One region of the Sinorhizobium sp. Y406 genome, then DNA from elsewhere that is predicted to be linked to it. Evidence: predicted binding sites of a transcription regulator. Region 1 holds the regulator's gene; each other region holds the start of a gene.
The links. Region 1 encodes PhoB, which activates phosphate uptake and scavenging genes when phosphate is short. Its sites were predicted from a motif close to TGTCATNNANCTGTCAT; they were not measured.
Positions count from the first base shown of each region.

Region 1 (4,768 bases):
TGGTCAGTGGTGCGAATCATGATCGCGTCGACGTAGCGCGAGAGGACCTTCGCCGTGTCGCCGATGGTTTCGGCCCGACCGAGCTGCATTTCGGTGCCAGAAAGAAACAGCGTCTCGCCACCGAGCTGCCGCATCCCGACATCGAAGGAGACGCGCGTACGGGTGGACGGTTTCTCGAAAATCATCGCCAGCATCTTGCCGGCAAGCGGCTTGTCGGCCGTTCCGGCCTTTGTCGCCGACTTGCGCATCCGGGCGTCGTCGATGATCGTCCTGAGGTCGACGGACGTCATGGCCGAAAGATCGAGAAAATGTCTGGTGGCGGTCATATTGCTGTATTTCCTGTGATAGTTCCGTGGATCTTAGGGCATCGGCACCGCGGAGGCGCCTCGCCGCAGTTAGGCGGCAGCTGTGCCGCCCGCGGCCCTCACAGCCTCTGCGGCGCGCTCGAGCCGCGCGAGCCCTTCCCTCGCTTCAGCCGCGGTGACGATCAGCGGCGGCAGGAGGCGCAGCACGTTCTCGCCTGCCGGAACAACGAGCAGCTTTTCGGCCCGGATCGCTTTCAAAAGGTCGGGTGAGGGCACTTTCGCCTTGATGCCAAGCATCAGCCCGTCGCCGCGGAGCTCTTCGATAATATCGGGGAAACGGTCCTTGAGCGAAGCGAGCCCCTGGCGGAACACGAGCGCGACGTCACGCACATTGTCAAGGAACCCCTCGGCGAGGACGACGTCGAGGACCGCATTACCGACGGCCATTGCCAGTGGATTGCCGCCGTAGGTCGAGCCGTGCGTCCCGGCCACCATGCCTGCGGCGGCCGCCTCCGTCGCCAGGCACGCGCCGAGCGGAAAACCACCGCCAATGCCCTTGGCGACGGCCATGATGTCGGGCCGGATACCTGCCCACTCGTGGGCAAAGAGCCTGCCGGTGCGGCCCACGCCGCACTGTACTTCATCAAGGATCAGCAGCAGCCCGAATTCATCGCAGAGCGCGCGCAATTCCTGCAGGAACTCCTTCGGGGCCAGGCGCACCCCACCCTCACCCTGGATCGGTTCGATCAGGATAGCCGCGGTCTCGTCGTTGATCGCGCTCTTTACGGCGGCGATATCGCCGAACGGCACCTGATAGAAACCGGGCGCCTTGGGTCCGAAGCCTTCAATGTATTTCTGCTGCCCCCCGGCGGCGATCGTGGCGATGGTACGGCCGTGGAATGCGCCTTCGAAGGTGATGACGTGGAACCGCTCCGGATGGCCCTTGGCAAAGTGATAGCGGCGCGCCGTCTTGATCGCGCATTCCAGCGCCTCGGCGCCCGAATTGGTGAAAAACACCCGGTCGGCAAAGGTGACCGCCGTCAAGCGCCGCGCAAGGCTCTCCTGCCCGGGAACATCATAGAGATTGGAGACGTGCCAGAGTTTCTCCGCCTGCGCCTTCAGCGCATCGATCAGATGCGGATGGGCATGCCCGAGCGAGTTCACGGCGACGCCGGCGGCGAAGTCGAGATAGCGGGTACCGTCTTCCGCGATCAGCCAGACGCCCTCGCCCCGCTCGAAACGCAACGGCGCACGCAAATAGGTATCATAGAGCGGCGGCGTTGCGGCCATCCGGGCTTCTCCTTCCTCAGCATCGCAGGCGGACCGTTCGATATCCGGCCCGAAAAAATCAAAATGCCGCCTTTCGGCGGCCGGAGGCACTATTCCCATTTCGCAGCGCAATGTCAAGAAAACCAAGGGCTGCGGCCACCTTGCGAACTCGGATTCCGCGTCGCAAAAAAATCGCGTCGCGGGGCTTGCAAAAATGCAACTATGAGCCAGCAAGTTGGGGAAAACCGCGAAATCGATTCGGCGCGATTCCGGCGACTCTTGCCACAGAGTCACCCTGCCGGTAGGTTAAGATTTAATTACTAGACGCATGCGGCGGACCTAGTCACCAAAATAGTTATCGCGTTGTGACTCCAGGGGTTTTCTGGAGGACGGTGATGGATTCTGCCCATCCCAGCGCCGAGAACGGGGAGTGCAGATATGAACTGGACTGACGAGCGGGTGGAGAAACTGAAGAAGCTGTGGTCCGAGGGCCTGAGCGCCAGCCAGATCGCGGCTCAACTGGGCGGCGTCAGTCGCAATGCCGTCATCGGCAAGGTACACCGGTTGAGCCTGCCGGGCCGCGCAAAGGCGGGCGGGACCACGACCCCCGCGCGCCCCAAGCGAGCGACCTCGGCGCCGCGTGCACCGAATTACGCCGCTCGGGCCGTCACCCGCACCGTCGCCCGCCCTGCCGGTGCGACCGTCCTCAAGGAAGAGGTGGCGGTCGACCTAGTCGCCGAACAGGAATTCGCACCCGATGCCAACATCGTCCTGCCGATGTCGCGCCGCCTGGAGCTGACGCAGCTCACCGAACGGACTTGCAAGTGGCCGATCGGCGATCCGCTAAAGGAGGAGTTTCACTTCTGCGGCAACGACTCGCCGGAATCCTCGCCCTATTGCAACTATCATGCGCGGCTTGCCTACCAGCCTTCGGCGGAACGCCGGCGCATCCGCTGACGTTCGATCTCGATCGCGCAACAACGCAAAAGGGCCCATGGGCCCTTTTTTGTTGGAAACAGCATTGATTTTCGAACTTACCCCTCGAGCGAGTAGCCGGCGCCGCGCACCGTCCTGATCACGTCGGGCATGTTGGAGAGGTTCAGCGCCTTGCGCAGGCGGCCGACATGGACATCGACCGTGCGTTCGTCCACGTAGATGTCGTGGCCCCAGACACCGTCAAGCAGTTGCGAGCGGGAAAAGACGCGTCCCGGCGAAGACATCAGAAACTCCAGCAGCCGGAACTCCGTCGGCCCGAGCCGAACCTCACGGCTGCGGCGATGGACGCGATGCGTCTCGCGGTCGAGTTCGATGTCGCCGCAGCGGAGCACCGTCGACAGGACCTCCGGTTTGGCGCGCCTCAACATCGCCTTGACCCGCGCCATCAGTTCCGGAGTCGAAAACGGCTTGACGACATAGTCGTCGGCGCCGGTCGCGAGCCCTCGCACGCGCTCGCTTTCCTCGCCGCGCGCCGTCAGCATGATGATCGGCAACCGCTCCGTTTCCGGTCTTTGTCGAAGTCTGCGGCAAAGCTCGATGCCGGAAACGCCGGGCAACATCCAGTCGAGGATCAAGAGGTCGGGCAGACGTTCCTGCAGGCGGATTTCAGCCTCGTCGCCGCGAAGAATAGTATCGACCTCGAAGCCCTCGGCTTCGAGGTTGTAGCGCAGCAGCACGCTCAGCGCCTCCTCGTCTTCGACAACAGCTATCTTCGGCAACATCTAAGCTACAACTCCTTGCCTCGGTCCATCAGTTGGAAGGCGCCCCTCTCCCCTTTCGGTGTCAGTCCGTCACCGACCCCATCGTTGCTGTCGTATCATCCTTCGGCCGCTCGCCTTCCGGCTGGGCGCCTGTCGCCATGTAATAGATCGTCTCGGCGATGTTGGTCGCATGGTCGCCGATCCGCTCGATGTTTTTGGCGCAGAAAAGAAGATGCGTGCAGGGTGTTATGTTGCGCGGATCCTCCATCATGTAGGTGAGCAATTCGCGGAAGAGCGACGTGTAGATCGCGTCGATCTCCTCGTCGCGCTGGCGAATGCTGTTGGCCTTCTCCGGCGAGCGCGAGGCAAAGACGTCAAGCACTTCCTTGAGCTGGACCAAAGCGAGTTCGGCCAAATGCTCGAGGCCGCGCGCGAGCTTGCGCGGGATTCCAGAGCCGGCAACCGCAATCACGCGTTTCGCGGTGTTCTTGCCGAGGTCGCCGACGCGCTCCAGGTCGGCCGCTATACGGATCGATCCCATGATTTCGCGCAGGTCCGATGCCATGGGCTGGCGCTTGGCGATGGTGACGATCGCCTTCTCGCCGATCTGGCGTTCGGCCTCGTCGAGGAGGGCGTCGTCCGAGATGACTTTCTGGGCGAGCGCCAGGTCGGAATTGACCAGGGCCCGGACGGAGTCGGCCACCATTTGCTCGGCGAGCCCTCCCATCTCGGAGATGCGGCGCGTGAGATACTTCAACTCGTCGTCGAAGGCGGACATTATGTGTGGATGGGTCATCTTATATTCCTCGGGACGCGCTCGATTGATCGTCGGTGGAGTCGGGTTCGCTAGCCGAACCGGCCCATGATGTAGTCCTGCGTGCGCTGGTCGTCCGGATTGGTGAAGATCTTATCCGTATCGTCCACTTCGACCAGGTTGCCGAGGTGGAACATCGCCGTGCGCTGCGACACGCGGGCTGCCTGCTGCATCGAATGGGTTACGATAACGATGGTGAAGTTCTCGCGAAGCTCGTGGATCAGTTCCTCGACCTTGGCGGTCGCGATCGGGTCGAGCGCCGAGCAAGGCTCGTCCATGAGGATGACTTCCGGGCTGACGGCAACGGCCCGGGCGATGCAGAGGCGCTGCTGCTGGCCGCCGGAGAGGCCGGTGCCCGGCGCATCCAGGCGATCCTTCACTTCGTTCCAGAGGCCGGCCTTTTGAAGGGCGGATGCGACGATGTCGTCGAGTTCGGATTTTCTCGAAGCGAGGCCATGGATGCGCGGACCGTAGGCGACGTTTTCATAGATCGACTTCGGGAACGGGTTCGGCTTCTGGAACACCATGCCGACCTTGGCACGCAGTTGCACCGGATCCACCTTCGGATCGTAGATATCTTCCCCGTCGATTGCGATATGGCCTTCGACCCGGCAACTGCTGATCGTGTCATTCATACGATTGATACAGCGCAGGAACGTCGACTTGCCGCAACCGGACGGGCC
Region 1 covers NZ_CM178974.1:123,089-127,856, reverse strand. Annotated here, with positions in the region: gene argF (ornithine carbamoyltransferase) at 1-326, opposite strand, end outside; gene AC4P1R_RS00595 (aspartate aminotransferase family protein) at 396-1,595, opposite strand; gene AC4P1R_RS00590 (GcrA family cell cycle regulator) at 2,013-2,531, shown strand; gene phoB (phosphate regulon transcriptional regulator PhoB) at 2,609-3,292, opposite strand; gene phoU (phosphate signaling complex protein PhoU) at 3,354-4,067, opposite strand; gene pstB (phosphate ABC transporter ATP-binding protein PstB) at 4,118-4,768, opposite strand, start outside.

Region 2 (4,768 bases), on a different replicon from region 1:
ACCCATCTCGGATTGCGCGGCGCGGAACGGATTCGTCAGGCGACGGCGCTTCTGGGTCCCGGCTGGCTTGGAGGAATACGGCAATCGGAATCGCGCGTGGTTCTCGCAGGCGACCTCAACGCGGTTGCGCGCTCGTCCGCCTACAGGGCACTTGCCGGACATCTCAGGGACGCCCAGCTTCTTTCGAATGCCAGGCCGCGGCCGACCTTTCCGTCGCGATTGCCGCTTCTGCGCCTCGATCATGTCTTCGTCGGCGACGGAATAGGCGTGAAGGCCTGCCGGGTGCACGACAGCCCGCTGGCGCGCTCGGCCTCCGATCATCTGCCGTTGCTGGTCGAGTTGGAACTGGAACCTCACAGGCGGTCTATCGAAAAGGATAACCTGCCCACCTACGGAAGCGGAGCTCCGCCGCTCCCTTGACCTCCCGGCCGGCTGGCGATGCGTTTGGCGATCAGCCCCGGGCGAGCGGCACTGCCCATCCGTGCAAAGTTGATTGTACGTCCTCTATAGCGCCGGCGGCCGTCCTCGCGGGCGCTTGATGCAATGGCTCGATATGCGGCCGGCGACGACGCCATCCTCCGACGGCTGAACCGGGATGCCGTGCTTGCGAAAGACGGCCGTCGCTCAGTTCATCAGATCGTAGGGGATGCGGTAGCCGTTCTCTTCCAGCCAGCCGATCAAAGCCTTTGGCTCGTCGGTCTGGATGATGGTGGCGCCGCGGTCGATCCAGAAGCCCCAGCTTTCCTGCGGCAGGCCGTCGAGCACGGCACGCTCGTCGCCGCGCCCCCCCGCCAACATGCCCGGCGGGCGGTTGACGATCGGATAGGTGTTGACCCAGAGGTGCCAGTTGCCGCGGATAGCCTCGGCGCGAGCCTTGGCGGAAAACAGCACGCCGCCGTCCTTCGTCATGGGCGTGCCGTCGGCATGCCAGTGGACGAGCTCGGCCGCCGGCGCGCCGAAGGTATCGGTCGCCTGGGCCATGAAGCGGGCATCATGCACCGCGTCGTCGGCGAGGATCGGCATGAAGGTGACATCGGGTCCGATCGCAGCCATCAGCGTCCGGGTGTCGGCGATGCGGCGCTCGTTCCAGAGGTTTTCCTTGATAAGGACCTGGTCGGCCATTCCGAGGGCGCGCGCCTCGGCGGCGATCTCGGGCAGGACCGCCGCCGTCAGCTTGTTGTCGATATTGACGAGGATTCTGTCCTTCGCCACCAGAAGCGCCTCCTTGAGGGTCGGCACGGTCTCGTCGGTCACGATGCCCCGGCCCTCGACGATCAGCCGGCAGTTCTTCAGCTCGGCCACCGTCCGGGTCTTGGTTTCGCCGCGGCAGGTCGTCGTGCGATCGAGGAAGTCGTCATGCATAAGGACGAAAGTGCCGTCCGCGGATTTGCGCACATCGAGTTCGATCATCTCGGCGCCGAGGGCGATGGCATTGCGGATGGCCTCGAGCGAGTTCTCCGCCCGGACCATCCGGCCCTGATCCTTCCAGCCGGTGCGGTGGGCGACGACCATGACGTGGCGCCGCCAGTCGTTCGCGTGTTTCAGCCGGTCGAGGATCTGGGTCGCGCGCGTCGTCTCGGCAGAGAATGCCGGCGGGCAAACGAAGGCGAAAACGAGGGCGGAGAAGAAGAGAGCTGTCCAGCGCATGCGATTCGCTCCTGAGCCGATTTCGGTTCTGAAGCGACTAGGGGCCGGGCGTGACAGCGCCGTGAATCAGCGATGACAGCTCGATGAACCCTTTGTATCAGGACGATGACGATCCAAGGAGGCAGAGGGGCCGATCAGGCGCCTGGCGGCGGCAGTCGCGTCCCGAAGCCGTTGAGGTCGGGACCGGCCGCAGCCTTGGCTGTGGGCCCGGAAGATCGTGACCCGCGAGCGAGCCACCTCAAAGGGGAAAGAGCAGATAGATCGCCACGCACGTGGCCGCGCCGACGATGATGTTCATCGGAATGCCGACCTTGAGGAAATCGGAGAAGCGGTAATTGCCCGCGCCGTAGACCAGCGTATTGGTCTGGTAACCGATCGGCGTGGCGAAGCTGGCGCTGGCTCCCAGCATCACAGCCACCAGGAACGCCCGGGGGTCCACGCCGAGCTGATTTGCCAGGCCAATGGCCAAGGGGGTGATCAACACGGCGACGGCGTTGTTGGTCACCACTTCGGTCAAAATTGAGGTGAGCGCATAAAGTGCGACGAGCGTCACGAACGGCGGCAGGCCGGCTATCCAGGGAGTGAGGCTGTCGACAATGAGCGCGACAGCGCCGGTGCTGGCAAGACCTTGGCCGACAATCAGCATGGCGATGATCAGGATCAGGATCGAACCGTCGATCGAGCTCCAGGCCTCGTCGGCATCGATACAGCGCAACAGAAGCATGGCCGCGACCGCCAGCATGGCCAATATGCCGATGTCCATCAGGCCGAGCGCCGCGATGGCCACAACCGCCGCAAGCGCGAGGACGGCGATGGGGGCCTTGCCGCGGCGGTAAGGCCTGCCGCTCGCCCGAGTTACCGAGACGAGGTCGGCATCGTCCATGAGCGCATCGAGATTGGCCGCCGGTCCTTCAAGCAAAAGCTTGTCTGCCGGGCGCAGCCTGACATTCTCAAGGTCCGGACCGGGTATATGCTGATGGCGGTGGGCCCCGAGCACACGAATGCCATAGCGGCGGCCGAGCGCCAGATCCACGAGTCGCTCACCGGCGCTCGCGCGATGCGGCGCGACCACGGCTTCCACCGGCACGGCATCCTGGGCACGTTCCACGCCGCGGCGCAGCCCGACACGCAACTCCGGCTTCTCGTTCAATGTCAAAAGCTCCGAGGTCGTCCCGAAGACGATCAGCGAATCGCCCTTCTTGAGTATCCGCTCGCCGAGATCGGTGCGGATCACCTCGCCGGCGCTGCGCAGCGCCTGGATCCTGAGGCCGGGCCGATTGAAGTCGGGAATCGCGCGGATCTTCCTGCCGACATATTTGTCGTCGCCGCGGATGGTGATCTCGGACAGGAATTCTCCCTCGGCGCTTGGCGCGGCTTCGTTCACGCGACGGTCCGGCAGGAGATAACGCCCGAGCAGCAACATCGTTATCGTGCCCGCCGTGGCCGCCACCATACCGATCGGCGTTATCTCGAAGATGGAGAAGGGCGCGAGTCCTGAAGACCTCGCCACGCCGTCGACCAGGATGTTGGTCGAGGTGCCGATCAGCGTGCATGTGCCTCCGAGTATCGCGGCGTAGGAGAGGGGAATGAGCAGCCGGGTGGCGGCGATGTCGAGCGATCGCGCGAGTCGCATCACGATCGGCATAAGGATGAGAACAACCGGCGTGTTGTTCATGAAGGCGGAGGCTGTGACGGTCGCGAGGAGAAAGATCGCCACCGCGAATGTGGGCTGATGGGCCGCACGTGCGATCACCATGCCTGTCAGGCTCTCGAGCACACCGGTCCTCACCAGCGCACCGGAAAGGACGAAGAGCGCTCCAATCGTGATTGGCGCGGAATTCGAGAACGCGCTCATTGCGTCGGTTGCCGGAACGAAGCCGAACAGCAGGAACAATGCCGCGCCGCCGACCGCCGTAACTTCGGGAGGATAACGTTCCACAACGAAACCGATGAGCAGAAGCAATATGATCGCCAGGGCGACATAGGCTTCATAGCCGGCGAGGAAATTTGCCATTCATCACCCCTGGATGAGCCACATCGGGCCGCGCCATTCTCCTCCTCTGTCGCCATTTTGAACCGGCGCAGGGCACAAGGAGTGTGAGAAATGCGGGCTAGTTCGGCTGGGATCTGCCCAGGCGGCTGAGCGCGTGGCGAATGTTGGAAACCTCATGCAGACACCACAGGGCCTATACCAGCGAGAATTGACTCCGTCTTGTGCCAAATGGAGGTTTGGCATGACGGCAGCGATTTCGCTACGTGTAGACTTTGACGGACCTGCGCTCAAGAGGCCGGCGAAGACGGCAAGGCGCGCCGCTCGGGTTCACGGCGGAGAACATGGCGGAGGCAGCGGAATCCTGGATGACGCCGGCAAGCCCTTCCGGCCTTCCGACTGGCTTGCGTGGCCAGTCGAGACCTTGTTCAAAGGTCTCGAACGCAGGATCCAAGGGTCGCACAGCGCCCGCGCGTCAGAACAGACGTGAAGCGCCGCATGTGACGCGAAGCCGCTGTCCGCTCAATAGCCGCCCACGATCGGCAGGATTTCGCCGGTGATGTAGCTGGAGCAATGCGGTGAAGCGAGGAAGACGTAGGCGGGCGCGATCTCCTCCGGCTGGGCCGCCCGTTTCATCGGCGTGTTCGAGCCGAATTTCTCGACCGCTTCGGCCGGCTTGTCGGAGGGATTGAGCGGCGTCCAGACCGGGCCGGGTGCGACCGCGTTGACGCGGATGCCTTTCGGCACGAGCTGACCGGACAGAGCGCGCGTGAAGGCGTGAATGCCGCCCTTGGTCATCGAATAGTCCAAAAGGTCCTTCGATCCCTCGAGCCCCGTCACCGAACCGGTATTGATGATCGCCGATCCGTTCGGCATGTGCGGGATCGCGGCCTTCGCCATGTAGAAATAGCCGTAGAGATTGGTCTTCAGCGTCTCGTCGAAATGCTCCTCGCTCAGGTCCTCGATGTCATAGGTATGAACCTGGAAGGCCGCATTGTTCACGAGAACATCGAGATGGCCGAACGTCTTCACCGTTTCTTCCACCGCCCGGCGGCAGAAGGCGGGGTCCTTCACGTCGCCGCGGATGGTAAGGCACCGCCGGCCTTCCTTCTCGACGGCTCTCCGGGTGTC
Region 2 covers NZ_CM178975.1:1,317,505-1,322,272, forward strand. Annotated here, with positions in the region: gene AC4P1R_RS23060 (endonuclease/exonuclease/phosphatase family protein) at 1-420, shown strand, start outside; gene AC4P1R_RS23065 (glycerophosphodiester phosphodiesterase family protein) at 625-1,647, opposite strand; gene AC4P1R_RS23070 (SLC13 family permease) at 1,886-3,661, opposite strand; gene AC4P1R_RS23075 (SDR family oxidoreductase) at 4,160-4,768, opposite strand, start outside.
Region 2: a site for PhoB is predicted at 1,720-1,736, ahead of AC4P1R_RS23065 (glycerophosphodiester phosphodiesterase family protein). Genes of this name have one in related genera too.

Region 3 (4,768 bases), 590 kb from region 1:
AGATGCCGTCCGTACGGCCGGTCTCCTTTTCATTGTTGCCGTCGGTCGCGACCCAAAGGCGGCCATCGGCGTCGATGGCGCAATTGTCCGGCATGCCGAACCAGCCGTTCTTGGTCGTCGCTGTCGAGAAGGACGCACCGACCTCGGCAACGCTTGGATCGCCGCATTTCAAGAGGATGTCCCAACGCGACTTGGTCGAGGCGAAATCACCGTCCGTTTCGGTGATCTCGACGATGTGGCCGAAGGCGTTCTTGGCGCGGGGGTTGGCGGCGTCGATCTCGTCCTCTTTCCGCTTGGTGTTGTTGGTCAGCATGACGTAGACCTTGCCCGTCTTCGGGTTGGGCTGGACATCTTCCGGGCGGTCCATCTTGGTGGCGCCGAGCGCATCGGCGGCAAGCCGGGTGTTGATCAGCACATCGGCCTGCGAGGCGAAGCCGTTCTCGGCCGTCAGCGGGCCCTCGCCGTGGATGAGCGGCATCCAGGTGACTGTGCCGTCCTCGTCGAACTTCGCCACGTAGAGTGTGCCATCGTCGAGAAGATCCATGTTCGCCGCGCGGTCGTTGGGCTTGTAGGTGCCATTCGTCACGAACTTGTAGACATAGTCGTACCGCTCGTCGTCGCCGCTATAGAGCACGACGCGGCCGTCTTTGTTGACGATGGATTCACAGCCCTCGTGCTTGAAGCGTCCGACGGCGGTGCGCTTCTTCGGCACGGAATTGGGGTCGAACGGATCGACCTCGACGATCCAGCCGAAGCGGTTGGCCTCGTTCGGCTCTTTCGTGACATCGAAGCGATCGTAGAATTTCGACCATTCATATTGCCCACCCGGCGCGCCGAGACGCTTCAGCACCCTGAATTCCGGATGATCTTCGGCGAGGTCGCCGCCGAAATAGCCGTTGAAGTTTTCCTCGGCCATCAGATAGGTGCCCCAGGCGGTGACGCCGCCGGCGCAGTTGTTGATCGTGCCGAAGACCGTAGTGCCGGTCGCGTCGGCCGAGGTCTTCAACCGCTCATGGCCGGCCGCCGGACCGGAAAGCTGCATTTCGGTGTTGGCGGTGATGCGGCGGTTGAACTTGCCGTCGAGAACCGGCTGCCACTTGCCGTCGACCTTGCGAATCTCGATGACGGTTCCGCCATGGGCCGCCATCTCGATGTCGACCAGTTCCTTGGTGTAGTCGCCGAGAACGACTTTGTCCTGTTCCTTGCCGTCCTCCGTCACCTTTTCGACGCGGGCGAAGTTCGGGAACATGATTTCGGCATTGGTGTATTCGTGGTTGACGACCAGAAGGCCGTGGTCGGGACTGCCATCGAGCGGGATGAAACCGACATAGTCGTTGTTGTAACCGAACTGCCGGCTCTGAGCCTCTGCCGTCTGCTTGAGCGGATCGAAGTCGGGGCTGTCGGCGAAGATCTTGTCGCCCCAGCGCAAAAGGATATCGGCATCGTAGCCTTCGGCGACGTGGTGAGTTTCGTCGACGCCGGCTTCGATCTCCTTGAAGTCGAACTGCGACATCTCCTTGGCCCTGGCGTCATCGGCAGTCAGCAGGGCGAGCGGGCTGACTGTCGTGGAAATGGCGGCGACCGCAAGCGAACCGCCGATGAAGGACCGGCGCGAGAAGCGGCGGTTTATGATGTCGCCCATGGTGGGGTTGGCGGAACAGTTCTGGCCGATGTCTTCCAGCTCCTCTCTTCGTTCCGTCAGAGTCTTGATTTCGATTTCTTTCGCCGAGCCGAGATACTTGTCCATGCTTACTCTCCCCGTTGAGACGATAGAACCGCCAGCGTGATGCGGCGTCGACATCGCTCTACCAGCTAGCTCATGACAGTTATGCGACAGTTCAATGAAGAGATTGCAGCGCCTCCCTGCATCAGCAATGCGCCAGGAGGCCAGCGCTTGCGAAATGAACCGATGATTGCGTATCGCCTATGGCTCAATCTATGCTCCGCCTATGGCATTCCACGCCAAGCTGTGCGAATCCTTCGCAAGCTCTTGTGGTGTCGGTGATCCATGCTCGAACTCATTGCCATTGTTGCCTTTATTCTGGCGCTTGCCGCCTTCCTCGGTGGCCGTGGTGCCGCGAAGCGATTCGATGCGGAAATCACGGACCTGAAGGCGGAGATCGCCCGACTCGCGAAACGGCAGGCGACGGATCTGCCGTCCGAGGCAGAAAGGCCATTGGAGGCTGCGGATGAGACCGAACCGGAGGAAGCGCCCCCCGCCGGACCGTGGTCGCAGGCGCGAGAGGGGGCGCGAATCTTCAGCGACGCCGCGGCTGACGAAGGGAGCCTGGGCAGCCCCACCAGCGATCCGGCTGCCGCTGCGGCTGCGCCGATTGCAGCAGCGCCGGTCGAGAGCCTCGAAAGCCGGATCGGCGGGCGGTGGCCGGTCTGGGTCGGCGGTCTCGCACTGGCGCTGGGCGGTTACTTCCTCGTGCAATATTCTATCGAAGCGGGACTGTTGAGCCCGGCCGTCCGCCTGACGCTTTCCGCCGCCTTCGGTCTCCTTCTTGGCTTCGCGGGCGAGGTTATTCGGCGCCAAGCGGTGCCGACGATCGCCGATCGCTTCCGCAACGCCATGGTCCCCGGCGTGCTGACGGCTGCCGGTGCTGTGACGCTGTTCGGCGTCGTCTATGCGGCTCATGGCATCTACGCATATATCGGCACGGCCACGGCCTTCCTGCTGCTGGCGCTGATTTCGCTCGCCACGGTGGGCCTGTCGCTGCTGCATGGACAGGCACTTGCCGGGCTTGGGCTGCTCGCATCGCTGCTCACGCCCCTGTTCGTCTCGAGCGGCGAGCCGCGGCCCTGGGTTCTGTTCGGTTTCCTCTCGACCGCCTGGCTCGCGACGTTTCTCGCCTCGCGCCTCAAGCAATGGACGGTCGTACCGACGCTCGCCAATGCGGGCCTTGGCCTCTGGGGGCTTGCCTATGTCACGCTCGAAGCGCCCTTCGAGGCTCCGCCGGTCGCTTTCGCCCTTCTGGTGATGATCGCTGGCATCGGGCTCGTCTGGCCCGGCAATCTGCCGCGCGAGCCTTTCGATACGGCGGACGCAGTCACGGGCCCTTGGGAGCGGCTGTTTGCACCGCCAAAGGCGGCCATCACTGTCTCCGCAGCGATCGCCGCCGCAGTCCTGGCGCTCCTGTTCATCAGCCCGGCGCTCGAGGCCCTGCGTATCCCGGTTGCCGAATTCGTGATCGTGACGGCGGCTCTTGCCGCGGTGGGCGCCTTGCGGGCGACGGCGGTTTACGCGGCGTTGCTTGCCGCTTTCGCAGCGATCGCCGGCACCTGGAGCCTGACCGCGTTCAGCGGCGTGCTCGCCTATTTCGATCCGTTGGCACCCTCACCGGAGATCGTCATCCCGAGCCGCGTTGCGATGCTGACGGCGATGACCCTGGCAGCTTTGTTCCCGTTGCTTGCGGCCGCGGTTCTAGCCGGGAGGCTCCGGGTGGAGCGGCATTTCGCCATTCTTTGGGCCTGCCTTGCCGCAGGCGTGCCGAATGCCCTTGTCGGCATGTCCTTTCTGATGACGGGCACATTCGCCTTCGACTTGCCGCATGGGCTTGCCGCTTTCGCCGGGGGCCTGTTTCTCCTGGCGCTCGCCGAATGGCTTTATCGGCGCGGTACGGAACCGGGCGAAGGCATCGATGCCGATGCCGCGCTCCTGGTCCTCGGATCCTTCGGCCTGTTCGTCATCGGTCTCCATGCCTGGACGGACGGTCTCGTCACGACGCTTGCCATTGCGCTTCTCGGGGCGGGATACAGCTTCGCGACCCGGTTTCGCAACCGGCCGATCCTGCCCTGGGTAACCGCGGCTTCAGCCGTGGTCGTGCTCGGGCGCATAGCCTGGGAGCCGACGATCGTCGGCCCGGGCAGCCTCGGCACCACACCCGTCTTCAACGCGCTTCTGCCGGGCTACGGCATCCCGGCGCTGCTGCTTGTCGCCTGCGCCTATTTCCTGCGGAACGCGCGAGACAGGCGCGTGGTGAACCTCCTGCAGGCACTCGCGTGCCTCTTCGCGCTCCTGACGGTTGCGATCCTTGTGCGCCATGCGATGAATGGCGGCGTGCTCGACAGTTCCGTTCCGACGCTCGGCGAGCAATCGATCTATACGCTGCTCGCCATCGGCGCCTCCGGCATCCTGATGACTCTCGACGGCAGGTCGCCGAGCCCGGTCTTCCGCTACGGCAGCATGGCCCTTGGAACTCTATCGATGCTGTCGGTCCTCGCCGCGCATCTCGTCGGACTGAACCCCTTTTTCAGCGGCGAGCTGCTAGGGTCCCTTCCCTTCTTCGATCTCTTGTTTATCGGTTATCTGCTGCCGGCATTCGGCTATGCCTTGCTTGCCTGGTACGCTCGCGGCAGGCGCCCCTTGCCCTATGTGATGGCGCTCGCCGGCAGCGGCGCCGTCCTTGCCTTCGCGTGGGCGAGCCTGAGCGTGCGCCGCTTCTGGCAGGGCCAGAGTGTTGCCGACTGGAAGGGCTTCCTTCCGGGTGAAACCTATACCTATTCGGTCGTCTGGCTGGCGCTCGGGGTTTTCCTGCTCATGGCCGGCTCGCGCTTCAACGCGAAAAGCATCCGTGTCGCCTCGGCCGTGCTCGTCTTCATAGCGGTTCTGAAGGTCTTCCTGATCGACATGTCGAACCTCGAGGGCTTCCTCAGGGCGCTCTCCTTCATCGGTCTTGGCGGCGTGCTGATCGGCATCGGGCTCTTCTATCAGCGGATCCTATCGAGCCGCGGCCTCGATGTTGCATCCGGGGCTGCGGCGAGC
Region 3 covers NZ_CM178974.1:711,728-716,495, forward strand. Annotated here, with positions in the region: gene AC4P1R_RS03435 (PhoX family protein) at 1-1,747, opposite strand, end outside; gene AC4P1R_RS03440 (DUF2339 domain-containing protein) at 2,009-4,768, shown strand, end outside.
Region 3: a site for PhoB is predicted at 1,820-1,836, ahead of AC4P1R_RS03435 (PhoX family protein). Genes of this name have one in related genera too.